Regions from separate parts of the Arthrobacter sp. 01T428 genome, predicted to be linked through region 2. Evidence: riboswitches for the same ligand, from Rfam matches in the RefSeq annotation. Region 2 holds a riboswitch; each other region holds the start of a gene.

Evidence for each region. A riboswitch is a leader RNA that binds a small molecule or an ion and turns the genes downstream of it on or off. The one in region 2 is predicted to bind S-adenosylmethionine.
Region 1: it holds a riboswitch for S-adenosylmethionine, as region 2 does, so the genes downstream of both, AC1DJB_RS18325 (DUF1737 domain-containing protein) here and metX (homoserine O-acetyltransferase MetX) in region 2, are expected to answer to the same signal.
Region 3: it holds a riboswitch for S-adenosylmethionine, as region 2 does, so the genes downstream of both, AC1DJB_RS02560 (aminotransferase class V-fold PLP-dependent enzyme) here and metX (homoserine O-acetyltransferase MetX) in region 2, are expected to answer to the same signal.
Region 4: it holds a riboswitch for S-adenosylmethionine, as region 2 does, so the genes downstream of both, AC1DJB_RS16840 (hypothetical protein) here and metX (homoserine O-acetyltransferase MetX) in region 2, are expected to answer to the same signal.

What each region holds. Positions count from the first base shown of each region.
Region 1 is NZ_JBFTPW010000019.1:73,117-76,965, forward strand. Features, by position in the region: gene AC1DJB_RS18315 (O-succinylhomoserine sulfhydrylase) at 1-1,132, opposite strand, end outside; gene AC1DJB_RS18320 (rhodanese-like domain-containing protein) at 1,133-1,543, opposite strand; gene AC1DJB_RS18325 (DUF1737 domain-containing protein) at 1,540-1,797, opposite strand; SAM riboswitch class IV at 1,808-1,920, opposite strand; gene AC1DJB_RS18330 (hypothetical protein) at 2,025-2,384, opposite strand; gene AC1DJB_RS18335 (Lrp/AsnC family transcriptional regulator) at 2,440-2,871, shown strand; gene AC1DJB_RS18340 (ornithine cyclodeaminase) at 3,031-3,849, shown strand, end outside.
Region 2 is NZ_JBFTPW010000017.1:17,177-21,025, forward strand. Features, by position in the region: gene AC1DJB_RS17155 (SGNH/GDSL hydrolase family protein) at 1-53, shown strand, start outside; gene AC1DJB_RS17160 (hypothetical protein) at 119-538, shown strand; gene metX (homoserine O-acetyltransferase MetX) at 540-1,661, opposite strand; SAM riboswitch class IV at 1,675-1,790, opposite strand; gene AC1DJB_RS17170 (S8 family peptidase) at 2,006-3,849, shown strand, end outside.
Region 3 is NZ_JBFTPW010000001.1:547,074-550,922, reverse strand. Features, by position in the region: gene rsgA (ribosome small subunit-dependent GTPase A) at 1-200, shown strand, start outside; gene hisN (histidinol-phosphatase) at 260-1,072, shown strand; SAM riboswitch class IV at 1,233-1,345, shown strand; gene AC1DJB_RS02560 (aminotransferase class V-fold PLP-dependent enzyme) at 1,381-2,793, shown strand; gene AC1DJB_RS02555 (class I SAM-dependent methyltransferase) at 2,845-3,621, shown strand; gene AC1DJB_RS02550 (metal-dependent transcriptional regulator) at 3,651-3,849, shown strand, end outside.
Region 4 is NZ_JBFTPW010000016.1:61,672-65,520, reverse strand. Features, by position in the region: gene AC1DJB_RS16850 (VIT1/CCC1 transporter family protein) at 1-713, opposite strand, end outside; gene AC1DJB_RS16845 (hypothetical protein) at 981-1,169, shown strand; gene AC1DJB_RS16840 (hypothetical protein) at 1,195-1,515, opposite strand; SAM riboswitch class IV at 1,530-1,649, opposite strand; gene AC1DJB_RS16835 (sodium:solute symporter family protein) at 1,731-3,263, opposite strand; gene AC1DJB_RS16830 (helix-turn-helix domain-containing protein) at 3,567-3,849, shown strand, end outside.

The sequences.
Region 1 (3,849 bases), on a different contig from region 2:
CGCCGTCGCTCAGGCCAATTGCCGCGCGGCCTTCCGGACCCATGGCACGGTGCGTGGTGGTGGCGGGATGGGTGATGAGGGACTTGGAGTCGCCGAGGTTGTTCGAGATGTCGATGACGGCGAGCCCGTCCAGCAGCGCGAAAGCGGCCTCCTTCGCCGATCGCCCCGCGGAGGGGAGCAGCTCGAAGGTGAGCACAGTTCCGCCGGCCTTCATTTGCTTTGCGGCGAGCTCGAACTGCGGGTGCGACTTCAGCAGCGGGTACTTGACCCAGCTGATGGCCGGCTGTTCCTCGAGCCACTCGGCGATCCGCATCGCAGACGCCGAGGAGTGGTTGACACGCAGCGCCATCGTCTCCAGGCCCTTGGTCAGGACCCAGGCGTTGAACGCGGAAAGCGACGGACCGGTGTGCCGCATGAGCTGCTTGACGGGACCGTCGATGAACTCCTTGGTGCCCAGGATCGCTCCGCCGAGGACCCGGCCCTGGCCGTCGATGTGCTTGGTGCCCGAGTAGACAATCACGTCTGCTCCGAGATCGCCGCAGCGCTGCAGGAGGGGAGTGGCGAAGACGTTGTCGACGACCACCGTGGCGCCGGCCGCGTGGGCCAGCTCGCTCACCGCGGCGATGTCCACGATTTCCTGCATGGGGTTCGACGGCGACTCGAAGAACACTGCCGTTGTCGGCTCGGACAGAGCGGCACGCCACTGGTCCAAGTCAGGCCCGTCGACGAAGACGGTCTCGACGCCCCAGCGCGGCAGGATCTCATTGAGGATGACGAAACAGGAGCCGAAGAGCGAGCGGGCGGCAACTACTCGGTCACCGGCAGCAAGCAACGCACCGAGGGCGGTGAAGACAGCGGACATGCCCGACGCCGTCGCGAAGCACGCTTCGGTGCCTTCGAGCAGGCGGAGGCGCTCCTGGAAGGTAGCTACGGAGGGGTTGCCGTAACGGGAGTAGACGAAGCGTTCGTCCTCGCCCGTAAATGCTCGCTCGGCGGCTGCGGCGGACTCGTAGACGAAGCCGGAGTTCAGGAAGACGGCCTCGGACGTTTCCTGGAAGTTGGTACGGTCAAGACCGCCGCGGACGGCCTGGGTGTCAGGGCTCCAGCTGGCGGCGTCAGGGTTGAAAGTCACTTAGATGTTCCCCAGGTTCGTCGGAAGTCCACGGTTTTTCCAGCCGTTCACGGTTCGCTCGCCGTAGCGGTCCGGCTCGCCCTCAAAGCCCTCGAGGACGTTGTAGGAGGTGTAGCCGGCCTGGGTGGCGGCAATCGCGGCGGCGATGGAGCGCTGTCCGGAGCGGCAGAGGAAAACCAGTTCGGTGCCGTCCGCCTCCGGGGCCTGCTGCGTCAACTCTTCGATGAAACGGGTGTTGGGGATGCCTCCGGCCAGGTTCCACTGGATAAACAGGGGATCGTTCTCGGTGGCTTTGGTGTCCGGGATGCCGATGTGTGCCCACTCGCCTTCGGTGCGGACGTCCACCAGGATGGCGCCCTGCTCAAGCTTGGCCCAGGCGTCGTGCGGGCTGAGGTCGCCTGCGTAGCTCATGCGTGGCCCTCGCCGTCGAACTCTTCATCAAGCTGATCCACCGCATTGGCAACGGCGGCATCCGCGCTCGCGATTGCCGCGGGCAGGACGATGGCCTGTGCCACGATTACGTCCGTGCCGTTGAAGGTCGCGGCCGGGCTGCCGTGCAACACGTATCCCTCCGCGAGAGCGGTGGAGATCCGCTCGCAGAATTCCTTGGTGTCAGGGCCCGTGATGAGACGGTACGAGAGTTTTTCTTCGGTGGGTTCAGGCATTGGTGCTCCTCAGTCACGCTTGCAGTTCGAAAGTGTCGATACGCCGAGTAGTCACCTGAGGCACCCCGCCGGAGAGAGGGTTGCCGACCAGCAAGTCAGGGCTTCACGCTGGTGCTCATTACTCAAGAAGAAAAATAACATCCACGACGGCGGCCTGCATCACCGGCCGTCGTCATGTTCCGTAACCGGACGGCAGCCAGGCTGGCGAGGGCTGGGGTGCCAGCGTCCTAGGACTCGGTTTCATTGGGCAGCGGTTCCAGGCTCGCCTGGATCCGGGGTGGAATGGCGTCGAACCGCGACGCTACTGCCGTAGGGGAGTGATGAAAAGTGGAACCTTGATGCTTCCGGATTTCCAGCAGTTCGTGGACGGATATCCCGGTGGCCGTGGCGAGTGCATGCAGCGAGAGGCTGTTGTGATGAGCCAAGGCAAAAACCACACCCGACAGGGCTTCGAAACCTTCTGTCTCGTAGATTTCTTTCACCAAGTTGGACATGCCATTTGCATCATCGATTGATCCCGCTGACGCACCAGTCGCCATGGCCGTCAGGGACCATGCAGCAGAGTCGGGGCTGATGTAGATGCTCATGTCGATACCCTACGGACTCAGGCCCGCTTGGGGAATGGGCGATACGTTTATCTTTATGGCAGCACTCACCGACCTTGACCGCCAGCTCCTCTCCGCTCTCCGGGAGGACGGCAGGGCCTCCGTGGCGAGCCTTGCGCGCAAGCTGGGCGTTGCTCGGGCCACCGTGAATAGCCGGCTTGAGCGTCTTGTCTCCTCGGGGACCATCGTTGGCTTCACCGCGAGGGTGCGCGACGAGGTGGATCCACTTGCGATCCGGGCCATTGCGCTCATTGCCGTGGAGGGAAGGTCGGCGGACAAGGTCATTCGCCAACTCCGCGGACTTTCCGAGATTTGGGCGCTACACACCACGAACGGCGGTTGGGATCTCGTGGCCGAGTTGCGCACGGAAAGCCTCAGCGACTTTGACCAGGTGTTGGGCAGGATCCGCGGGATCGAGGGGATCGTCAATAGCGAGACGAGCCTGCTGCTCAGTTCCGTCCTGCGATAGTCGCTTTTATGACGGGCGCCTGCCGTTGATCATTGTGTGCATAAGCAGTCATCATTTTGTGCATGTTTTCAATGAAAAGTACATACTTTGGCAATTGTGGATGCATATCGCCGCTCCGTAGCCTCGTAGCAACAGTGCTTATGAGGGAAAGGAGCGCATATGACGCGCTTTGTCGATGTCCGCAATATGGTTCGTTGGACGGCCGGACGGGGCCCGGAGACCATCATCTCGGAGATGATGCAGTACCTGGAAGACGACTTCCAGCGGTGGGAATCTTTTGACAAGACTCCGCGAGTGGCAAGCCACACGCCATTTGGCGTCATCGAGCTGATGCCCACCAGCGACCAGGAAACCTACGGCTTCAAGTATGTAAACGGACACCCCTCGAATCCCGCGCGCGGCTTCCAGACCGTGACAGCTTTCGGTGTCCTGTCCGACGTCCACAACGGCTACCCGACGTTCCTTGCGGAGATGACAGTGCTGACAGCGTTGCGGACGGCGGCCACGTCCGGCATGGTAGCTAAGAAGCTCGCGCGCCCCGATGCCCGGATCATGGCGATGATCGGAACCGGAACCCAATCGGAGTTTCAGGCGCTGGCCTTCCGGGCGGCCCTGGGTATAAACAGTGTGAGGATCTGGGACACGGACCCGGCAGCGATGGAGAAGTTCGTCCGGAACATGGCTCCCCTCGGCTTCGAGATCACCATCGCAGGCTCAGCGGCCCATGCAGTGGAGGGAGCCGACGTCGTCACCACGTGCACGGCGGACAAGGCCAACGCCACCATCCTGACGGCAGACCAGGTTTCGCCCGGAGTCCACATCAACGCGATCGGAGGCGACTGCCCAGGGAAGACTGAACTCGACGCTGCCATCCTCGGCCTCGGTGACGTCTTTGTGGAGTACGATCCCCAGACGCGGATTGAAGGCGAGATCCAGCAAATGTCCGCCGATTTTCCCGTCACCGAATTCTGGCAGGTC
Region 2 (3,849 bases):
CGACGCCGGGACCCGTCTTCGGTCCTGCCGACACCATCCTGCCCCGGAGCTGAACGGGAGCCGTGTGGGTCACAGGGAGCGGGGCTAAGCTGGTGAAAGACTAGGGAGGCCCTCCACCGTGAACAATGTGATCTTCTGGATCATCGTCTGCTCTTGGCTGATTCCCATGGGGATCCGCATGTACAACCGATCGCGCCAGCGCAGGCTACGGGACTTCCCTCCGCAGGATTACCCCGGGCAGCCCTATCCTCCACAGGATTACCCCGGGCAGCCCTATCCTCCACAGCACTACCCCGTCGGATACCCGGAGCAACCCCCGGTCATCTTCCCGGCTGAGCCGCAACCCCCGGTGGGAATGCCCGGACCTCAGGCCGCTCCGCCGTCGTCTACTCCGCAAGCGAACAGCGCGCCCCAGCCGGACAGCGCGCCGCAAGGCTACCGGGCACGGAAACTGGCCGAACTCGACCAGGAGTACAGCGACGGGAAAATTGCCATGGAGGACTACATGAAGCTCCGCCAGGAGATCATGAACGGCTGATTCAGCCGAAGAACGCCTCCCGCAGCTGGGGGCCGAGCTGGCCGATCTCGGTGAGGAAACCGTCGTGCCCGATGGGCGCCTCGATCACATGAACGGGGACTTCTCCGGGCAAGGCCTTGGCCAGCTCGTGCGATTGTTCCGGGAAATAGAGCCGGTCCGAGTCCACCGAGGCAACGAAGAACTTCGCCGTGGCCACGGACAACGCGTCCTCCAATGAGCCCCGGCCGCGAGTGATGTCGTGGCTCATGAGCGCCTCAGTGATGGCGATGTAGCTGTTGGCGTCGAAGCGCTGGACCAGCTTTCGTCCCTGGTGGTCGAGGTAGCTCTCCACCTGGTAGCGGCCCCGGTCCCCTAAGGCCGCAGCCTGCAGGGGCGCCTCGCCGCCTTGGGCGTTCCTGCCGAAGCGGAAGTCCAGTTCATCCGCCGAACGGTAGGTGATGTGGGCGATCCGCCGGGCAAGGGCCAGCCCCGCCTCGGGCGCTGCCTGGCCGTAGTAGTCGCCGCCCTTGAAGTCGGCGTCCTGCCGGATGGCGAGAGTCTGGGCCTGCGCGAACGCAATCTGTTCGGCAGTGCTGTACGCCCCGATCGAAATCACGGCACATCGCTTGACGCGGTCCGGATAGCTGACGGCCCATTCCAGTGCGCGGGCACCGCCCATGGACCCTCCCACCACGGTATGCCAGCTGTGGATCCCCAAGGCGTCGGCCAGCCGGGCTTCGGCTATGGTGCTGTCCCGCAGGGTGACGAGCGGGAAGCGGGAGCCCCACGGCTTGCCGTCAGGAGCGCTCGACGACGGCCCGGTGCTGCCGTAGCAGCCTCCCACGATGTTGACGGAGACCACGAAGTAGCGGTCCGTGTCGATGGTGGCGCCGGGACCAACGAGTTGCTCCCACCAGCCTTCTTCATCGCTCTCGCCACGGGCCACATGGGTGCTGCCGGTCAGTGCATGCTCCACGAGGACGGCGTTGGAAGCGTCGGCGTTGAGCCGGCCCCATGTCTCGTACGCAAGGACGACCTCAGGGAGGAAACCCCCGGCCTCCAGTTCGAGCCCTCCTACGGAAACATACTTGAGGGTTCCGTCCTGGGTACCGGAAAGGGGTATGGCTGTTGCAGCAATTGTCATTCGTCGACACCTCACATCGCGCTTGCCCGCCGCCAACACAGCGAAGGGCCAGGTCTTCACCCGGGGCACCCCGCCGCGAAAGGAGGGTTGCCGGCCAGCAAGCCGGGGCTGTCGCTGGCACTCATGACCTATGGGAAGAGTCTAGGAAAACCGGACCCCTTCTGACGAAGATTATGACAGCTTTGTGACACTTGGCCGCGTTTTGTTCACGAAGCCGGGGTTGTGGATGTCTGAAATTGAAGAGACGGGTGATGCCTGTGTGACTGGAGATAGAATTGGGCGCAGCAGTCTGCATCCTTCGGATGTCTCCGCCGCCACTGTGCGTCACAGGAAGATTGAAGCTCGTGAAAAAGCCATCCGGCGTCGTTCCAATAGCCCTGTTCTTGCTGGTATCAGGTTTCACCGTGGGAGTGCCGCTGCCGGCGCACGCCGACACGACTCCGGCAGCAGGCGAAGACAGATACGTGGTCCACTACGCCGAAGGCACCGACGTTGACGGGAAGACCGCGGAGCTGCGCTCGCAGGGAGTCTCGGTGGACAAGACGTTCACGCATGCCGTGAAGGCCGCGGTCGTCACGGCGACGCCAGCGAAGGCCGCTGCGTTGGCGAAGTCGAGCCGGGTTGTGTCCGTGGACCGGGATATGCCGGTGCGGATTTCAGACACTCAAGCACCGGCACCCTGGAACCTTGACCGGACCGACCAGAGATCCCTGCCCTTGTCTGGGAGCTACACGCCGCCTTCGAGCGGCGCCGGGGTACCGATCTACGTGGTGGACACCGGCGTGTTGGCCACCCACCAAGACTTCGGCGGACGCGTGACGGTCGGATATAACGCCGTCGGCATTGGAAGCAACAACGGCGTGGACGACGGCAAGGGAACCACAGACTGCAACGGCCACGGCACGCACGTCTCGGGAATCGCAGCAGGAGCCACCTTTGGGATGGCCAAAGCGGCAACGATCGTGCCCGTACGAGCGCTCAACTGCGCCGGGGGCGGATCGTCACTCGATGTCATTGCCGCTCTCGACTGGATCGTTCAGCATCACCAAGCCGGTCAACCCGCTGTCGCCAACCTTAGCCTTAGCCTCCTGACCGGTACGGACCAGAGCCTGGACGCCGCCGTCCAAGGCGCGATTGACAGCGGGATCACGGTAACCTTGGCTGCAGGAAATAGCAGCGTCGACGCGTGCACACGCTCCCCTGGCCGAGTGCCCGCAGCCCTCACCGTGGCTGCTAGCGACCCGAACGACAGCCAAGCAGGGTTCTCCAACTACGGTCCCTGCGTCGACCTGTACGCACCAGGGGTCCAGATCACCTCCGACTGGGCGACCTCGAATACTGCGACCAATGTCCTCAGCGGAACTTCAATGGCCTCGCCCCACGTCGCAGGAGCGGCCGCGATGCTCCTCGCCATGCATCCCTCGTGGAGCCCCGCGCAGGTCTCGGCAACGTTGACCGTCGGCGCAACAGCCGGAATAGTCCAGTCAACCGGAAACTGCATGCCTAACCGGCTGCTGTACGTCAGCCCGTCGCTCTTTTCGCCGTCGCAAGACCCGTTGGGCGGATTTGCGGCCACGACCCCCTGCCGGCAGCTTGACACGCGGGACGGGACCGGTGGCGTCAACGGGCCGGTCGCCCCCGGCCAGACGATCAGCGTCAAGGTTGCTGGACGCGGCGGCCTCCCGGCGACCGGAGTTTCCGCTGTCGCAATGAACATCACGGTGGCCAACCCGACGTCGAACGGCTTCATCACCGCGTACGCCGGCGGAACAAATCGTCCGGCGACCTCGAACCTGAATTTTGCCCCAGGGCAGATCGTCCCGAATTTCGCGATCACGCCGGTGGGGTCGGATGGCACGATTTCCTTCACGAACAGCTCCAACGGCACGGTCCAGCTCATCGCCGACATCACCGGTTACTCCCTCACGCCTGGCGCGTCGCCCGCTCCCGGGACGTTCTCCGCCCAGGCCCCGTTCCGGCAGTTGGATACCCGTGACGGCACCGGTGGCGTCGGCGGACCCGTTGCCCCCGGACAGACCATCAACGTCAAAGTCACAGGCCGCGGCGGTATTCCCTCTTCCGGTGTTTCCGCCGTCGCGATGAACATCACGGTGGCCAATCCCTCGTCGTTCGGCTTCATCACCGCCTACGCTGGAGGGACTCCGCGACCGAACGCCTCGAACGTGAA
Region 3 (3,849 bases), on a different contig from region 2:
ACCTGGAGCCGGGGACGGAAAGGTGCGAGCGTGGTTGCAAGCACGATGCCTCCGCCGTTCGATGCGGGCTGGATTCCTGGGTCGCCGAAGGCCACGCGGGCGAGGCCGGCCCCGCCCGCCTTGCATCGCTCCGCAGGCTCCTTGGTGCGGACCCGCGCATGGAAGCCCAAGAGGCCAAGGAACTGGGTACGGTCAACTAACTCAGCGCATGCCGTCCTACCTCCCCGGCTCACCGGCGAATAGACGGTAGTTTGGAACCATGACCCAACCCGATTCGAGCTACAACGACGACCTACGGCTGGCCCATGTGCTGGCCGATTCCGTCGATTCCCTGACAATGGAGCGGTTCAGGGCGCTGGACCTCCAGGTGGAGACCAAACCCGACCTGAGCCCAGTCACCGATGCCGACAAAGCCGCCGAGGAAGCAATCCGTGGGCAGCTCTCCCGCTCCCGGCCCCGCGACGCCGTCCTCGGCGAAGAATTCGGCAGCACGGGCCACGGCTCCAGGCGTTGGATCATCGATCCCATCGATGGGACCAAGAACTTCGTGCGCGGCGTACCCGTCTGGGCTACGCTCATCGCCCTCGTGGACGAGGGCGAAGTAGTAGTGGGGCTCGTGAGCGCTCCGGCGCTCGGCAAGCGTTGGTGGGCGGCCAAGGGCTCCGGCGCCTACATGGGCCGGTCGCTGGCCGCCGCCACCCGGTTGAAAGTTTCCAACGTGTCCCGGCTCGAAGACGCCTCGCTTTCCTACTCCGAGCTTTCCGAGTGGAAGCAGCACGGGAAGCTGGACAACTTCCTGGGCCTCGAGAACGATGTCTGGCGCAGCCGTGCGTACGGCGATTTCTGGTCCTACTGTCTCGTTGCCGAGGGCGCCGTGGACATCGCCGCCGAACCGGAACTCCAGGTCTACGACATGGCCGCCTTGGTGCCGATCGTCACCGAGGCCGGCGGACGCTTCACATCCCTGGATGGCGCGGACGGCCCCTTCGGCGGAAACGCCGTCGCCACTAACTCGATCCTCCATTCCGAGGTCCTCAAGAGGCTCAACCCCGAACTCGACGACCTTCTGTAGCCCCTCCTGTTCACTGAATAAACGACGGCGGACGCCCCCTTTTAGGGGCGTCCGCTGCTTTTTCTTCGGCTGAAGGCACATTTTTCGGGCGGTGTAACAATCCGCTTAACAATCGCGGTCACATTGGAACCCGCCTCGCCGGTGTCCTACTCTCTTTACAGGTCACGAGTGCCAGCGCGAAACCCCGGTTTGCTGGCCGGCAACCCTCCATCGCGGCGGGGTGCCCCGGGTGACGACCCGGCCGGTCCGGAACGGATGCGGCAAGCGCGGACCCCCTGCACGCAGGGGTCCCTCTTGAGTGAGGTCCCATGAGCACAGCCACAATTACTTCTACGGCTCTTTCGCAGCACCACGAAACCGCACAGCAGCTGCCTCGGGCATCCCGCCCGCTGGCCGCGGTCACCGGCGCGGAGTTGCAGGCACCCCTGATCCAGGGCGGCCACATCCGCTACGCCAACCTTGACTACGGCGCATCCGCACCTGCCCTGACGGTTGTTTCCGCGTACCTCAACGAGATCCTGCCGTACTACGCGAGTGTGCACCGCGGCGCAGGCTACGCCTCCCAAATCAGCACCTCCGTCTACGAAAACGCCCGCAACATCGTCCGTGACTTTGTTGGCGGACGGCCGGACGATTCCGTCATTTTCACGCGCAACACCACCGATTCCCTCAATCTCCTGGCCGGCTGCCTGCCGGTCACAGACGGCAAGCACACCGACGAAGTCCTTTACCTGGACATCGAGCACCACGCAAACCTGCTGCCGTGGCAAGGCGTCCCCCACCGAAGCATTGTTGCCGCGGAAACCTTGTCGGAGACCGTAGCCAATGTCCGCACAGCCCTCTCCCATGGTGGCGTCAGCCTCCTGGCTGTCACCGGCGCGTCGAATGTGACCGGCGAAATCCTGCCCATCAAGGAACTAGCTGCCTTGGCCCACGAATTCGGGGCGCGGATTGTGGTGGACGCGGCGCAACTTGCCCCGCATCGCCGCATCAACATCGCCGCCGCGGATGTCGACTACTTGGTTTTCTCGGGGCACAAGCTTTATGCCCCGTTCGGCGCGGGGGTCCTGGTGGGCCGTCCCGACTGGCTCGACGCCGGCACGCCGCACCTGGCAGGAGGCGGCGCCGTCCGGGAGGCACGCCTCGATTCCGTCAGCTGGGCCACGGGACCGGCCAGGCACGAAGGCGGCTCGCCGAACGTTCTCGGTGCGGCCACCCTCGCCCGGGCCACACAAGTCATCGCCAGCCTCGACCACGACGAATGGCACGCCCACGAGGCCGCCATCCGCTCGCACCTGGTCGAAGGCCTCAAGGAAATCGACGGCGTGACCGTGCACCAGATCTTCAGCGACACCGATCCCGAGGACACCATCGGCGTCGTGAACTTCTCGCTCCAGGGCTACGACGCCGGACTTGTGGCGGCCTATCTTGCGGCCGAGCACGGCATTGGCCTGCGCGACGGGCGCTTTTGCGCCCACCCGCTGCTCAAGCGCCTCGGTCTTCCCTCCGGATCCCTCCGGGCCAGTTTCGGCGTAGGATCGCGTTTGGAAGACGCCACTCGGCTCATCGCGGGCATCCAGGCGCTCAAGAGCAATGGCCTCGGTTGGGACTACGTGGTGGACGCCGGCCGTTGGGTGCCCGCGAACGATCACCGCAGCTACCCGGAATGGGCTCCCAACACTCCCGGGACCGCGGGCGCAGCTCCGTGCAGCACCGACTGATTGCGGTAGATTCGTAGGGTATTTTTTCCTGTCCTACGAAGGAGTTTCCGCGTGGCCCCGCGACCCAAAGGCACGTCAGCCGGCCCCAAGCTCTATGAGGAACGGCGCCTTGAACTCGGTCAGAGTTTCCAGGACGGCGGAGAGCACTATGACCGTGTCCGGCCCGGATACCCCGCGGATTCAGCTGACTGGCTGCTGCCGGAAGGCGCGCGGGACGCGGCAGACATCGGCGCGGGCACCGGAAAGTTCACAGCGCTCCTCGTCGAGCGCGGGCTGGCGGTGTCCGCAGTGGACCCCTCCACGGACATGCTCACGCAACTGCGCAAAACGTATCCACAAGTGATCGCCCTGGAGGGCACGGCCGAGGCAACTGGACTCGCGGACTCAGCATTCGACGTCGTCAGCGTTGCCCAGGCATGGCACTGGTGCGATCCCCTCGCCGCCAGCACCGAGATCGCCCGGATCCTTCGGCCCCAGGGTGTGATCGGCTTGATCTGGAACCAGCTGGACACGTCGGTGCTCTGGGTCCATCGTTTGTCTCGCATCATGCATGCCGGCGATGTCCACAAACCGGACTTCCGGCCTGTGGTGGGCCGGGAGTTCACGGGCCTCGAAAGCCATGTGACGCGTTGGGAGGATCCCGTGACTCCGGCGGATATCCTCGAACTCGTGAAGTCGCGCAGTTACTACCTGAGGGCGAATGAGACCACCCGGGCCAAGGTGACGGGCAATCTCGAGTGGTACCTTTTCGAGCATCTGGGCCATGCCGAGGGCGAGGTCATCCCCTTGCCCTATCTCACGCAGAGCTGGCGGGCGCGCAAAGCCTGATGCGGCCTGTTCACGATAGGCTTGGAACCGTGAAGACCAGTGCGCCCTCCTCCTCGATCGAGGACTACGTCAAGGTCATCTACTCCTTCACGGAGTGGCAGGACAAACCCATCACGTCCTCACAGCTCGCGCAACGGCTCGGCGTCGCCAATTCCTCCGTCTCGGAGATGGTCCGCAAGCTCAAGGACCAAGGGCTGGTGGACCACCAGCCCTACAGCGCCATTTCCT
Region 4 (3,849 bases), on a different contig from region 2:
GTGGGGCGGGTGGCCTTGAGGAGCTCGAGCTGCGAGCGGACAGAGACATATTCGCCGGCACCCATGGACAGCGCGCCTGCCAGCAGGCCTGCGATGCCGCTGAACAGGACCACAGTGGCGGGGACGCCGGTGGCCGCCATGCCCATCACGAGTGAGAGGTTGCTGACAAGGCCGTCGTTGGCGCCGAATACGGCCGCGCGGAAAGTGCCGGACAACCTGTTGCGGCCGCGCGTCGCCAGGCCGCGGACTACTTCCTCGTGGATCTGTTCGTCAGCCGCCATGGCGCGGGTCGCTGCTGGATCCTTCGCGTAAGGCGAGCGGCCTTCAGCCCTTTGGGCGAGGGCCAACACGAACACTGATCCAAAGTTCCGGGCGAGGAAGCCGAGCATTTGGCTTCGGATCGAGGCCGCCTTCGGCATGCCGGCATGTTCCCCGAGGAGCTTGAGCCAGTGTGCCTCGTGGCGGCCCTCGGCCTCTGCGAGTGCCAACAGGATTTCGCGTTCCTCGCCGTCGCGGCGCTGCGCCAGTTGGCGGTACACGGCGGCCTCGGCCCGCTCGTCCGCCAAGTACTGACGCCAGCGCTTGATGTCCGACGACGACGGGGGAGTCTTGGGGGCCGCTTCATCTTGCGATGGACTGCTTTGGTCCGAGGGATTGTCGGGATGCGCGTTGTCTGGATCTGTCGGGTTCTGTGGATCTGCGTGCGGGTGCACCGGGACTCCTGGGTTGCTGGGGCGGGCTTCATCGCCTCATTGCGGCTCCACTCTATCGCCAATTTCCGCGGTTTTTCGGCTGGCAATCCTCACTGGACATTTTAGGCGCGCCTCAAAAACGGGAGGCTCCCGGGAGGCCTTGACCGCGGCTGGGGGCAGTGCTGGGATGGATGGACAGGGTCCACGAATTGGCGGGGTAGCGTGGTGACCGGCTGCCTCATGTGCCTGTGCGATGGGCTCAGCGGCACGTCGAACGGAGGTTGCACCATGGACAGCACCGAAACCCACGCCCGTCACCCCGACCGTCCCACGGTCGAGGCCGATCCCGCCTACGACTACAGCGAAGACCTTGAGGTGGACGAGGACTGGGAGGAACAATCCGAGGTCCTCGACGACGACGAACGGGTGGTTCCGCTCGACGCAGAGGAACACCGCGAGGACGAAGAGTTCGAATAGCCCCGGGCTCGCTAAACCCTGGGCGCTAAAACGCGCTCAGGATGAAGTGCCTCTGCACGCCTGCCCGGTGCCCGGTTGCCGCCACCGTCAGGGTGAGTTTCCGTGTGGCGGGGAACCAGCGGGCGGGCTGGACCGCTTTTGAAAGGGCTTGGGTGATGAGCCGCGGCTCATGGTGCCAATAGCGTTCCAGGTTTCCGTCCACGACGAACGTGACGGAGCCTTGGGAGAGGTCGACGCCGGGAATCACCCGGACGAATTCGTCCACCCGGCGGGGACGGGGCGACAAGAGGGTGCTGGGCTGGGTGGTGCGGTCGGCTATGGCGGTGGCGCCGTTTTCGAAAGGCATGGCCTTCTCCTGTGGAGTTGCTCTTGCCCGTTCGGTTGTCTCTGGTCCGAGCCGGGCCGCTTCTTCATCCGAACCACCCGTGAACATGGGGTTGGCGTGTGGCAAGTCGGAGCTTGGCGCCAGATCTCTTGAAGCTCTTCCTACTGTACATGCGACGGCGGCGCCGCACCCCGGAAAAAGGKGCGGCGCCGCCGTCGTACTTGACTCTGTGAAACTTAGTGGCTGGCCACCGGGTGGGCCTCCAGCGGGAGTTCCTCGGTGACTCCTCCGGCGACGCGACGGTCCCATGCTTCGCGGACCTGGGGCTCCGTGGGAGGCGTCAGCAGCGAGACCACGACGTACACCAGCAACGAGGCTCCGAGGCCCCAGTAGATGGGATCGTTGGCGTAGACGCCGTCTTCGCTGGGAATGATTCCCGTGGCATAGGCGATCAGCAGGGCCAGTGTGAGTACGGACCCCACGGCCATGGACCAGGCCGCGGCAATACCGGTGCCCCGCTTCCAGACCAGGCCACCCAGGATGGCAACCAGCAGGCCGCCCACCAGGATGTCGTAGGCGATGGTCAGGGCGACCACGACGTCTTGCGCCGCCATGGATATCAACACGGCCACGATGCCCAGTCCGAGGACCCAGTAGCGGTTGGCCTTGACGTCGTGCTCGGGGTTCTCGGTGTCGTCGGTGTTGATGGTCTTGCCGAACCAGCTGGCCACGAACGGGACCACGTCGGCGCGGGCAACGGTGGCCGCGGCGATGAGGGCTCCGGAAGCCGTGGACATCATGGCCGCGACCGCAGCGGCCATCACGAGGCCGCCGATGCCGATCGGCAGGATGTGCGTTGCAACCTCGGCGTAGACGACGTCCTTGCCGAGGGCCTTCACGTCGATGTTGGGCAGTGCCACGCGGGCGGCAAGGCCGATCAATGCGCCGGCGACGCCGTACAGGACGCAGTAGATACCCGCGGTGGCACCGCCCCAACGTGCCACCTTGGGAGTCTTGGCGGTGAAGACGCGCTGCCAGATGTCCTGGCCGATCAGCAGGCCCAGGGTGTAGACCACGAAGTACGTGATGATGGTTTGTGCCCCGATGCCGTCCAACTGGAAGAAGCTGGCGTCAACGCGGGCACGGATGCCATCGAAGCCGCCTGCGGCGTTCAGGACGAACGGGAGCATGAGGAAGAAGATGCCCACGGTCTTGATGATGAACTGCACCTGGTCGGCGAGGGTGATGGACCACATGCCGCCGATCGTTGAGTAGACCAGGACGATTGCGCCGCCGACGGCGATGGCGAGCCAGCGCTCCCAGCCGAAGAGTACAACGAAGATGGTGGCGTAGGCGCCCGTGGACGTGGCGCACAGCATCAGGGTGTAGGCGAGCATGACGATGCCGGAAGTCTGTGTGGCGCGCTGTCCGTAACGCAGGCTCAGCATCTGGGAGACCGTGTAGATCTTCAGCCGCTGGATGGTGCCGGCGAAAAGCAGGCTCAGGAGGAGCACGCCCGAACCGATCGCGACAACCAGCCACATGCCGGAGACGCCGAACTTGTAGCCGAGGCCGACGCCGCCAACCGTCGATGCGCCGCCGAGGACGACTGCGGCCATGGTGCCGGTGTAGAGCATCGGACCGAGGCGGCGTCCTGCCACGAGGAAGTCGCTGTTGTTCTTGGTGCGCGACTTGCCCCACCAGCCGAAGGCCAGCATGGCGAGCAAATACACCACCACGATCGCAATATTGATGAACGAAGAGTCCACGGTTGGCTCCTGAAAGTGATGCGCAGAGCCCTTGGGGATTCCGACGCCGGTCCGCTGGGTTTCGTTGCGGGTTGCGGAAGGTCTCTGCGCTGGTGATTGGGGAGAGTAGTCTGTGATGTATGCCTCACAAACAACACTTGTTGCCTATGAGGATACGTAGTGATGCGAGTAACAGTCAAGGTGCTGTCTCGCCCAGCGGACTCATCGGCGCTCCTCCAGCTTGCCAAAGGCCCTGCCGCGCGGGCGATCCGGCTACTATTGCTGCAATGACAGGGCCGCAGAAACGGCCTGAAAGGTTCGTGAATGAAGGCTCTCCCCGTTGAACCGAGCAATGTCCCCGTTGCCATCGGTTCCAGAATCCGTGCCGCCCGCCAATCGCAGCGGCTCACCATCGAGCAGGTTGCCGACGCCACCGGCCTGACCAAAGGGTTCCTGAGCCGGGTGGAACGTGACCTGACATCGCCGTCGGTCGCTTCCCTTGTGACGCTTTGCCAAGTTCTTTCAGTCTCCATCGGCGATCTTTTCGCCGCACCTGAGACGCACCTGACGCGGCGCGACGATGGGCCGCGGATTTCGCTTGGCGGCC